DNA from 3 places in the Alkaliphilus flagellatus genome. Region 1 is predicted to be linked to each of the others. Evidence: riboswitches for the same ligand, from Rfam matches in the RefSeq annotation. Region 1 holds a riboswitch; each other region holds the start of a gene.
What was found. A riboswitch is a leader RNA that binds a small molecule or an ion and turns the genes downstream of it on or off. The one in region 1 is predicted to bind cobalamin.
Positions count from the first base shown of each region.

Region 2: another riboswitch for cobalamin. It lies ahead of KQI88_RS16805 (cobyric acid synthase); the one in region 1 lies ahead of KQI88_RS03640 (ABC transporter substrate-binding protein).
Region 3: another riboswitch for cobalamin. It lies ahead of KQI88_RS03030 (ABC transporter substrate-binding protein); the one in region 1 lies ahead of KQI88_RS03640 (ABC transporter substrate-binding protein).

Region 1 covers NZ_JAHLQK010000001.1:792,048-795,332, forward strand. The annotation lists gene KQI88_RS03630 (ABC transporter permease subunit) at 1-651, shown strand, start outside; gene KQI88_RS03635 (sensor histidine kinase) at 669-1,580, shown strand; cobalamin riboswitch at 1,686-1,862, shown strand; gene KQI88_RS03640 (ABC transporter substrate-binding protein) at 2,001-3,020, shown strand; gene KQI88_RS03645 (FecCD family ABC transporter permease) at 3,052-3,285, shown strand, end outside.
Region 2 covers NZ_JAHLQK010000007.1:87,496-90,780, reverse strand. The annotation lists gene cbiB (adenosylcobinamide-phosphate synthase CbiB) at 1-377, opposite strand, end outside; gene KQI88_RS16805 (cobyric acid synthase) at 367-1,245, opposite strand; cobalamin riboswitch at 1,390-1,568, opposite strand; gene KQI88_RS16800 (ATP-binding cassette domain-containing protein) at 1,718-2,428, opposite strand; gene KQI88_RS16795 (ABC transporter permease) at 2,431-3,120, opposite strand; gene eutH (ethanolamine utilization protein EutH) at 3,146-3,285, opposite strand, start outside.
Region 3 covers NZ_JAHLQK010000001.1:667,929-671,213, reverse strand. The annotation lists gene KQI88_RS03035 (FecCD family ABC transporter permease) at 1-195, opposite strand, end outside; gene KQI88_RS03030 (ABC transporter substrate-binding protein) at 246-1,220, opposite strand; cobalamin riboswitch at 1,418-1,593, opposite strand; gene KQI88_RS03025 (lipase family alpha/beta hydrolase) at 1,658-2,962, opposite strand; gene KQI88_RS03020 (methylated-DNA--[protein]-cysteine S-methyltransferase) at 3,055-3,285, opposite strand, start outside.

The sequences.
Region 1 (3,285 bases):
TTGATGAAGGCCACAAGTGTTAATGCTAATATGGATCTTTCAGAATTAATGTATATAGGTATTCAATCAATTAATTTACCACTATTTCTAGTTTTAATGATGATTGACATTGTTACAAGTGAAGAAAATAAAAATTTGACTTTGAAAAATGCTGTATCATTTGGTATACCTAGAAACAGAATTGTTTTATCAAAGATAATTGCTACAGTTGTTCTATCTACTATAGCAGCATTTATTATACTAACTGTCTTTTTAGGAAGTGGAGCAATGCTGTTTGGGCTTGGTAAGGACTTTTCAATAGATATAGTTAAAGATTTTTCACTAAGATTACTAGTAGCACTCCCACTATGGATTGGAGGAATATCTGTAGGCACTTTTCTAGGAATTGTATTTAAAAACAATACAATATCTAGCTTTGTTTACTTCGGAGTATTCTCTATGACTGGTAATATTATTAGTCTACTTTCAGTAATTGTGTCTCCAAAACTTATGAATATTAATAAGTTTCTTATTACAACAAACTTATCCAATATAAAAGCTGACACTGTAGCGAGCAATACTTTAGGTTTTGCGACTTTAGTAGGTATCGGATTTACAGTAGTATTTACAATTTTAAGTATGTTATACTTTAATAAAAAAGAGATTAAGTAAAACGGAGGGTGACATTTATGCAACTATTAACTATTATTTTTCTTATAATTATATGTGGCGTATTTGTCACTCTTTATATTTTATCACATAACGAAGTTAAGAATATAACTAATCAACTAAGTAGAATCAATAAGACTAATACTAATTCAAAAATATTACTTACTTTTTCTAATAAAGAGATGAAAAATTTAGCTTCGGAAATAAATAAAACCTTAGAAGAAAAACAAAAATCAGAAATTGAACATAAGAGGATGGATTTAGAACTTAGACAGGCTATTGCAAATATATCACATGATCTGAGGACACCACTTACATCAATAATGGGATATATACAGCTTATGGAGGAAGATAGCTTACCTTGCCATGAAAAGAAAGAATATGCAGATATAGTTAAAAGAAGAGCTGAGTCATTACAAAGTTTAATATCTAGCTTTTATGATTTATCAAGACTGGAAGGTAAGGAATATAAATTTGATCTTAAATCTGTAAATATAAATAATATAATGTGTGATTTAATAGCATCATTCTATAAGGATTTTTTAACTAAAGAGATAGAGCCTATTATTGATATAGATGAAAAAGTATCATTGGTTATTGCTGATGAAAATGCAGTAAAAAGAATTTTCTCAAACCTAATACAGAATGCTTTAAAGTATGGAAATGAGTTTATGTATATCTCTTTAAAGGAGTATGAAGGTTATATTACAACAACATTTACAAATGTCGCACGGAATTTAAGTGAGGAAGATATAGCCCATCTATTTGAACGTTTTTTTACAGCTGACCCCACAAGAAGTGGTAAAAGCACAGGACTTGGATTGGCTATAACAAAAGAATTAGTCGAACAAATGGGACACGAAATTTCAGCAAAGCTAGCTGATTGTAAGCTTAGTATAATAATAAAATGGAGAACAACACATTCTTCATAGAGGACATCATAACACCTATAGAATGTATTTTATTGCAAGCTTGGTACATTATTAAAGAAACTTTATTGAATAAAATTCCATTGTATGATAACATAGTGAATGAAAACTAAATAAGAAACATTAGGTTCTGTAAGATTAATAGGGAAATCGGTGAAAATCCGGTACAGCCCCCGCTACTGTAAGTGTGTACGAAATCAACTTAGCCACTGGATTATATCTGGGAAGGTGTTGAGAGTAGGATGATCCACAAGTCAGGAGACCTGCCTAATAGTTTATATTAAGTAACCTTCGGTGGGAAGGGGAGACTTTTGCTTTTTTGCACTTAATGTTTCTATGTGCATGATATATCCCTAACTTATACGGTTGGGGATTTTTTATTACCCTCCACCAGGGAAAAAACTACAAACTGGAGGATGAAAAATGAAAAAAAGAGTAGCAGCATTAGCATTACTGTTAGCATTATCAATATCTACAATAGCAGGATGTTCAAACCAAGCAAATAATGTAGAACCTAGCAAGGATAAGGAGGTAGTAAATGAACTAGAGAAAAATATGTTAGAGGAGTATGGAGTACAGATAGGTGAAGACAGTGTTACCTTTACTGATAGTAGAAATCAGCAAGTCACACTAAATAAGCATCCGGAAAGAGTAGTAGTTCTTTTTAATTCATATTTAGAAATTTGGGCTAAAAATGGAGGTACTGTAGTTGGTAGAATAGAAGAATCGGCGGATAAGATAGTAGAGGGAACAGAAAATGCTGAAATAGTAGGGACTTTAGGAGCAATAAGCCTTGAGAAGGTATTATCATTAAAGCCAGATTTAGTAATTTTAAACGGCAACTCTAAAATTCAAATGGAGATAGTTCCTATATTAGAGGATAATGGAATTGGAGTTGTTGCCTTAGACTTTTTTGTAAAGGATGATTACTTTAAACTTGTAAGGTTATTTACTGCATTAAATGAAAGAGAAGATCTTTACCAAGCAAATGCTTTGCAAGTTAAAGAGGATATAGAGAAGATAATAGAAAAATCACCAAAGGATAAGAGTTATAAAGTATTAATAATGATGGCCAGTGCAAAAAGTATAACAGCTAGAGGATCAGATGCTTATTTAGGTGAAATGTTAAAAGATCTTCATACAACTAATATTGCAGATACATCCAATAATACTTTAGATGATAAAAACTTTAGCTTAGAAAAAATAATAGAAGAAGACCCAGATTTTATATTCGTCCAAACAACAGGAAGTGATATGGAAGCGGTATTGGATAGAATTAAAAAGGATGTAGAATCAAATCCAGCATGGGCTTCCTTAAAGGCAGTAAAAGAAGGTAGATATATTTTCTTACCAAAGGATCTTTATATGTTTAAAGCAAATCATAGATATGCAGAGGCTTATGAAGGGTTAGCAAAACATCTTTATACAGATTTAGTTAAATAAGAGAAACTATTAATTATATGGGAGAAATTTTATGTCAGTAGGTATGGAAGAAGAAAAACCTCGTAAAATTATAGTATTAATAATCTTTATATTATTATTTATTGCAAGTTTTTTCATAAGCGTTGGTAATGGAGCTGTAAAAATAGCCCCAGTAGAAATAATTAAAGCTATCTTTTATCAAAAAGATACAGTTAACTATCAAATAATATGGAATGTAAGACTTCCACGTACAATAGTAGGTGCATTAGTAGGCATCTGCTTATCT
Region 2 (3,285 bases), on a different contig from region 1:
ACTAAATAGGATAGCATTTTTCGACTTTTTTCTATATCTTTTTTATACACTGACTTGTGTACCTTTTTTGCCTCCACATCTAAACATTTAGCAGCTATAGAAGTGTAGAGTAAATATATTGTAATTATGGTTTCAAATAATGGATGTATAAGCTGAGTTATTTTAAGTATTAATGTAGACACAGTCAAAACGGTAGTTAAAGATAGTAAAGCTAATATAAATCCTCCTATCTTTAAATTTAATCCGCTTTTTCTGATGATTTTTTCATATCTACTTATACTCAATCCTATCCACCTAATTGGATGAGGCCAATTTGGTGGATCACCTAATATAAAGTCTAATGCGACTACAATTAGTAATAAAATGCTACTGTCCATTATTAATCCCCATAATCCTTCTAATGTTTTCTATATCAATATTCTCTCTAACAGTAGTAGCCAGCTTATCATATTCTAATTCCTTTATTTTTTTATAATCTTCTGCACTGGATTTCTCTTTAATATCTTTTCTTCTACCGGCTGCCTCAGGATCAACCAAGCTATCTTCGTCTTCAATATTAATTTCAAAGTATGGAATTACACCTAAGCAGGGCTTGTTCACCAAATCCTCTAGCATTTTTATGCCTGGTTTTAAAATCTCCAAATCTCCTCTAAATTTGTTTATAATAAATCCTTTTATTCTATTTCGTTCTTCTTCATTAAGGAGCATAATAGTTCCATATATAGAAGCAAAAATTCCTCCCCTATCAATATCCCCGATAAGAATAACAGGAGCATCTACTAAGTTTGCTAACCCCATATTTACAATATCATTTTTACTTAAATTAATTTCTGCTGGACTTCCTGCACCTTCAATTACTAGAAGATCAAATTTACTACTTAAAACATCATATGCATTCTTTATTACCTTTTTTAGTTCTGTCTTTTTCTCTTGGTAAAGTGAAGCTGGCATATTACTAGTTAAAACCCCATTTATTATTACTTGGCTTTTTCTGTCACTGGTGGGCTTTAATAAGATAGGGTTCATTTCTACTGTAACTTCAATTCCAGCCGCTTCTGCCTGTATAGCTTGGGAACCTGCAATCTCTTTGCCATCTTTAGTTATAAATGAATTTGATGTCATATTTTGAGATTTAAAAGGTGCTACCGAAAAACCATCTTGCTTAAAAATTCTACATAGTGCAGCAGTTAGTATTGTTTTACCAACTGAAGAGGAAGTTCCTTGAAGCATAATATTTTTAGCCAATTTGACACCTCCTTTAGGATTTTATTTTTCTTTGGTCTTGGAAAATAAAAAAACACATAGAGCGTCTATGTGTTGAATTCATCAGATAAGGTAAAGTTAGATATGATTATATGATGAACCTTCCATACTTCCCTCCGAAGCTGTGATTCTTTCCTTTTCAAGGCAGGTCTCCTGACTTGCAGATCTATTTACTCTCTTCCCTTCCCAGTTTCCCAGTGGATACGAAGATTTCATACCTGCTCACAGTAGCGGGGGCTGTAGAGGAGTTCAACCTCTTTCCCTTTTAACTTTATAAACAAAGCACCTTGAAATTATTTAGTTTTATATTATACACTTATTATAGTTTAGTTATAATATCATTGTCAACCTAGTATAGATTTCTCAATTTGTACAACTCATACAACTTTCCATGTCATTGATTTATCTATTAAAAAAAGTTAAAAAGTACCAAGAGCTCAAGCCTTTGGTATTTTTATATTAATATTTCTCCTTCAATAAACTTTTTAGTCAAAGGATTATTACAATCGTTAAAAATATTATCTACTTCACCCATCTCTACAATTTGACCCTCATTCATAAAGGCCACCTCTTTACAAAGTCGTTTACTTTGTTGAAGATTATGGGTAATTATAATTACAGTAGACTTATTTTCTTGATGAAATTTCTTTATAGTTTCTTCCATAACTAAAACCGAGCTAGGATCAATATTAGCTGTAGGTTCGTCCAATAATAAAAGAGAAGGCTTAATTACAATTGCTCTAGCTAAAGCTACCTTTTGCGCTTCCCCTCCTGATAATGTCCATGCTTTTTGGTTCTGTAGATATTCAATATCCATAGACTTCATAACTTCCTTAACTCGTGTTAGTATATCATCCCTTTTCATGTTTCTTATAATTAAAGGATAAGCTATATTATTAAAAACCGTTGCTCTTAGTAAATATGGCTTTTGGAAAACCAATGTCATGTTTTGCTGTATTCTATGAGAAACCTTTTCACCATCATAATTAATAAAGCCTGAACTAGCATCTACTAGTCCAGCAATAATTTTAATTAATGTGCTCTTTCCCGCACCATTAGAACCAATAATCCCTAAAAAACTCCTCTTTTCTATTGTTAAACTATCAATATTAAGCACACATTGTCCTGCATAATTTTTCTGCAAGCCACTAATTTGTAAATTCATGCCTAATCCTCCTGTTGGAGTCTATATAATATGGAGTTAATAATAAATGATATTAATAATAGAACTATACCTATAGCTATAGCTGTTTCATAGTCTCCCATATTCCTTAACATCGCAATTGTAGTAGTCATAACCCTCGTATGTCCCTTTATATTACCACCTACAATCATTACAGCACCAACTTCTGATATGGCCCTACCATATCCTGTAACAATTGCAGAAAAAATGTTAACTCTAAGCTCTCTAATCAGTAGAATAAGGGTTTGTACTCTATTCGCTCCTAATGTATAGGCCAAATTTTGTATATCTTCACCCTTTTCCTTTGTTCCGTTATAGACAACTCCTGTAATAATAGGAGTTACTAAACAGACCTGTGCAACTATCATAGCCATCGGCGTAAACACTATACCTAAATTTCCTAGTGGTCCACTTCTTGATATCAATAAAAATACAACTAGTCCAACTATTACTGGAGGTAGGCTCATCATAGTATATAGACTACGTATTACCATTTTTTTTATAGGGAAAGATTTTATTCCCAAGAGTATGCCAATGGGAATCGCCAAAAAGCTCGAAATTAAAGTAGACGTTAAAGATACATAAAGTGATAATCCTATAATATTATATATTTCTTTATCAAAGGATAGTAATAAATTTATTGCATTTTTTAAACCTTCTACAATAACTAGCATACTACCTCCTCCACACAGATCACATTTATTCTATAGCTAACTCCAATATTTTTTCTTCCTCGTAATTAGATATATTTTTTTGATTTGGCTTTGTAATCAGATATGCTATAGTTATAGACCCTACACCACCAACAACTTTGCTTACAATAAAAGGTGTAAGCATAG
Region 3 (3,285 bases), 120 kb from region 1:
TATAATCGCAATATGAGATTTTTGTATATTTGAAACATCAATATAATCTCCTATTATAGGAATGGTTTTTAAAATGATTTTTATACTATCAATAATAGTTACATTAGCCACTCCAATAACTAAGGATATAGATATTGTTATCATCAATGTCATTAGTAGTAGTGGAAATATTTTTAAATAATTATGCTTTTCCATAGACAGTCTGCCTCCATATATATTCCCATTAAAATAGCTGGAATATATTATTAAAATACCTCTGGATGTATAGCCTTTGCGAATAGCTCTAAGGCCTCAATTATTCTAACACCTGGTCTTGATACTATATTAGGATCTAATAACTCTATTTTATCATTTTTAACGGCAGTAATAACATCATAACCTGGTCTAGATTTTATTATATTTTTTAATTCTTTCATTTGCTCAGGATTTAAAGTGAAGTTTTCAGCAGTATGAGCTGGTGCTATATAAATCTCAGGATCTTTTTCCACCATAGCTTCAACACTATATTGAGGATAAGCTCCATCCCCATCAGCTGCAATATTTTCTCCACCAGCTAAAGTGATTAACTCATTTATGAATGACCCTTCACCAGCTGTCATTAAAGGTTCGTCCCAAACTTGATAAAACACTCTTGCCTTCTTCTCATTCTTAACTTTATTAACAATATTATCTCTTTTTTCCTGCATTCCACTTACTATTTGTTCCGCTTTTTCTTCTACACCCATTACTTCACCTAATTGTAATATGTTATTAAAAATTTCATCGATTGTTTCAGGCGAATATAACATTACCGCTATTCCACTTGCCTTTATTTGTTCTATAGACTCAGGAAGGGCTTCGTTATATAGAAATACTACATCTGGATTTAACTCTAATATTTTCTCTACATTTATTGCAAAGGCATTACCTACCTTTTCTTTCTCTAGGGCTTCTATAGGATAATCACAAAAATCCGATACTCCTACAATTTTATCTTCTAATCCTAAAGCAAATAGAATTTCTGTTTGACTAGGCGCAATCGAAACGACTCTTTCTGGTTGCTTCTTTATTGTTACAGAATTTCCGAATCCATCTACAATATCCATAGGATAGGTTGTATTCTCTATATTGTTACCTACATCCCCCTGTGAATTCTCTTTTTGTTCTTTGGCACAACCAAATAGCAAGGTTGTCAATAGCATTAATACTACTAAAAATATAGTTGCTTTTGATTTTCTCATAAAAACATCCTCCTCTTATAGTTTCTTACTTACATTTTAAATATAAAAAAGCAGCAAAGCTGTCCAAACACCCTCATAACTACGCAAGTTGAATTCTTTCCCTTGCGACCCCTGTTTTTTATAATATAAAAAATCCCTCACCAAAGGGTAAGGGATTATAAACACACTAATATTTCACCTATCCCTCCGAAGGCTGCATGTGCTAAAACTTGGTAGGTCTCCTGACTCGTGAATCATTTTACTTCAGCACCTTCCCGGTCAATACCAGTGGTATATCGCTGTTTCATCATCACTTACAGTAGCGGGGGCTGTAATGGATTTTCACCATTTTCCCTTTTAAGCTCAATTGAGCACCGTCAATATTTAGATTGCCTTAATGATATCAAAAAAGAGGAATATTTTCAATTCTTTTTTATGCTATGCTTCTTTTGTTAATCTCATACCTTAAAGGAAAAGTACAGTCTATCAGTTTCTTTTTTTCGTACATTTTTCTCTGTTAATTCTTCTTCTATCCTAGAGCCTATTACAAAAATATTATGATCTTCTTTATATTGTCCAGATGTTTCTAAAATATATTCACCACTAGGTACGTGTTTTAACATAAGCCACAAATAATCTTTTCCGAACTCTTGGCAAATATGCTCATACTCTGTAATAAATTTTCCATCTATAAATTTACCAATTATATCTCTTTCGTTTTTCAGTTCTATATTAATATATTTTTTTAATATTATCCCTAATGGATATACTTTAGGTTCTACAAAACCTTTATTAAATAATGAACGATCTAAATTATATATGTCTGCAAGATATTCCATAGAACCTAATAAAATTCCACTATGACTTCCTTCCATTATAAATGTTTCTGCATTATCTATAGTTGCACTATTAACCGTTACCGTCCCATCCCCTTCTTTTGTTTTCAATGATCCTATAACATATGCTTTTTTATATTTAAATAATAATTCTGTATCTAGTAGCAAGACCTTATCTGTTTCCTTGTTAGTCCCAACAAAACAATATAGATTTTTAACTCGATTATTTAATGTATCTATATTTTTATTTAGCTCATTTAGTAAATAATTATTATAAAGTGTATATTCTCTTGGAATATAGTGGTAATCATTGTCGATTTTACAGCATAATATTTTCCCATAATCATCTGTAGGTATTAAATCTCGTAATCCTGGAAAATTCTCATGTAATTTTTCAATATTCTCTGTCCCCAAAGGTATATCTAGTATTTTAGTAAGTAACCAAATGTATCCTCTGCGTATAATGTCAAATAGTTCTTTCTCGGTATCTGTTTTCTTCATTAGTTTTCCAATACTCCACAAATGATAGGCTTCAATGTTTCCCTTATTAGGAGTTCCAAAGCACATTAAATTTCTAACATTATAGGAGTATTCTATACTTTGAATATAAGTACGAGCTACCACTCCACCCATACTATGACATAATAAATCAACTTTTTGATTAGGATGCTTTTCTTCTACCCGTAATACTAAAGGTTGTAAAAACTCCTTTACTATTTCCCTACAGCTTTTTCGCCAATCATAATAACAAACAAATAAATTCTCATTTAATTTATATCCTAATTTCTCTAATTCTTTTAAAAATGGTTTATAAAACCAACTTGCCACACCAAAGCCCCACTCAATTTGACATCCTAACATCTCTCCGCCAATAGATCCCATTAAACCAGGAATAAAAATAATTGGATTTAGTTTAGTAACTTCCATTGTCTTCCCCCTTCTTTTTTCATTATCTCAATTATATTTATCCGATAGATACCAATTCTATGACCCTAAATTGCAAAAAAATAAAAGTGGTATTATTCTACCACCTTTTCACATTCAACTTTTATTCCTTCAACATTTAGCAATTTTTCTTTAATATGCAGCCCACCACCGTAACCTACTAACTTTTTATTAGCCCCTATTACTCTATGACATGGAATAATAATAGGAATTCTATTTTTATTATTTGCTCCTCCAACAGCCCTTACGGCTTTAGGATTGTCAATACTATAGGCCAAATCTTTATATGTTATAGTTTGACCATA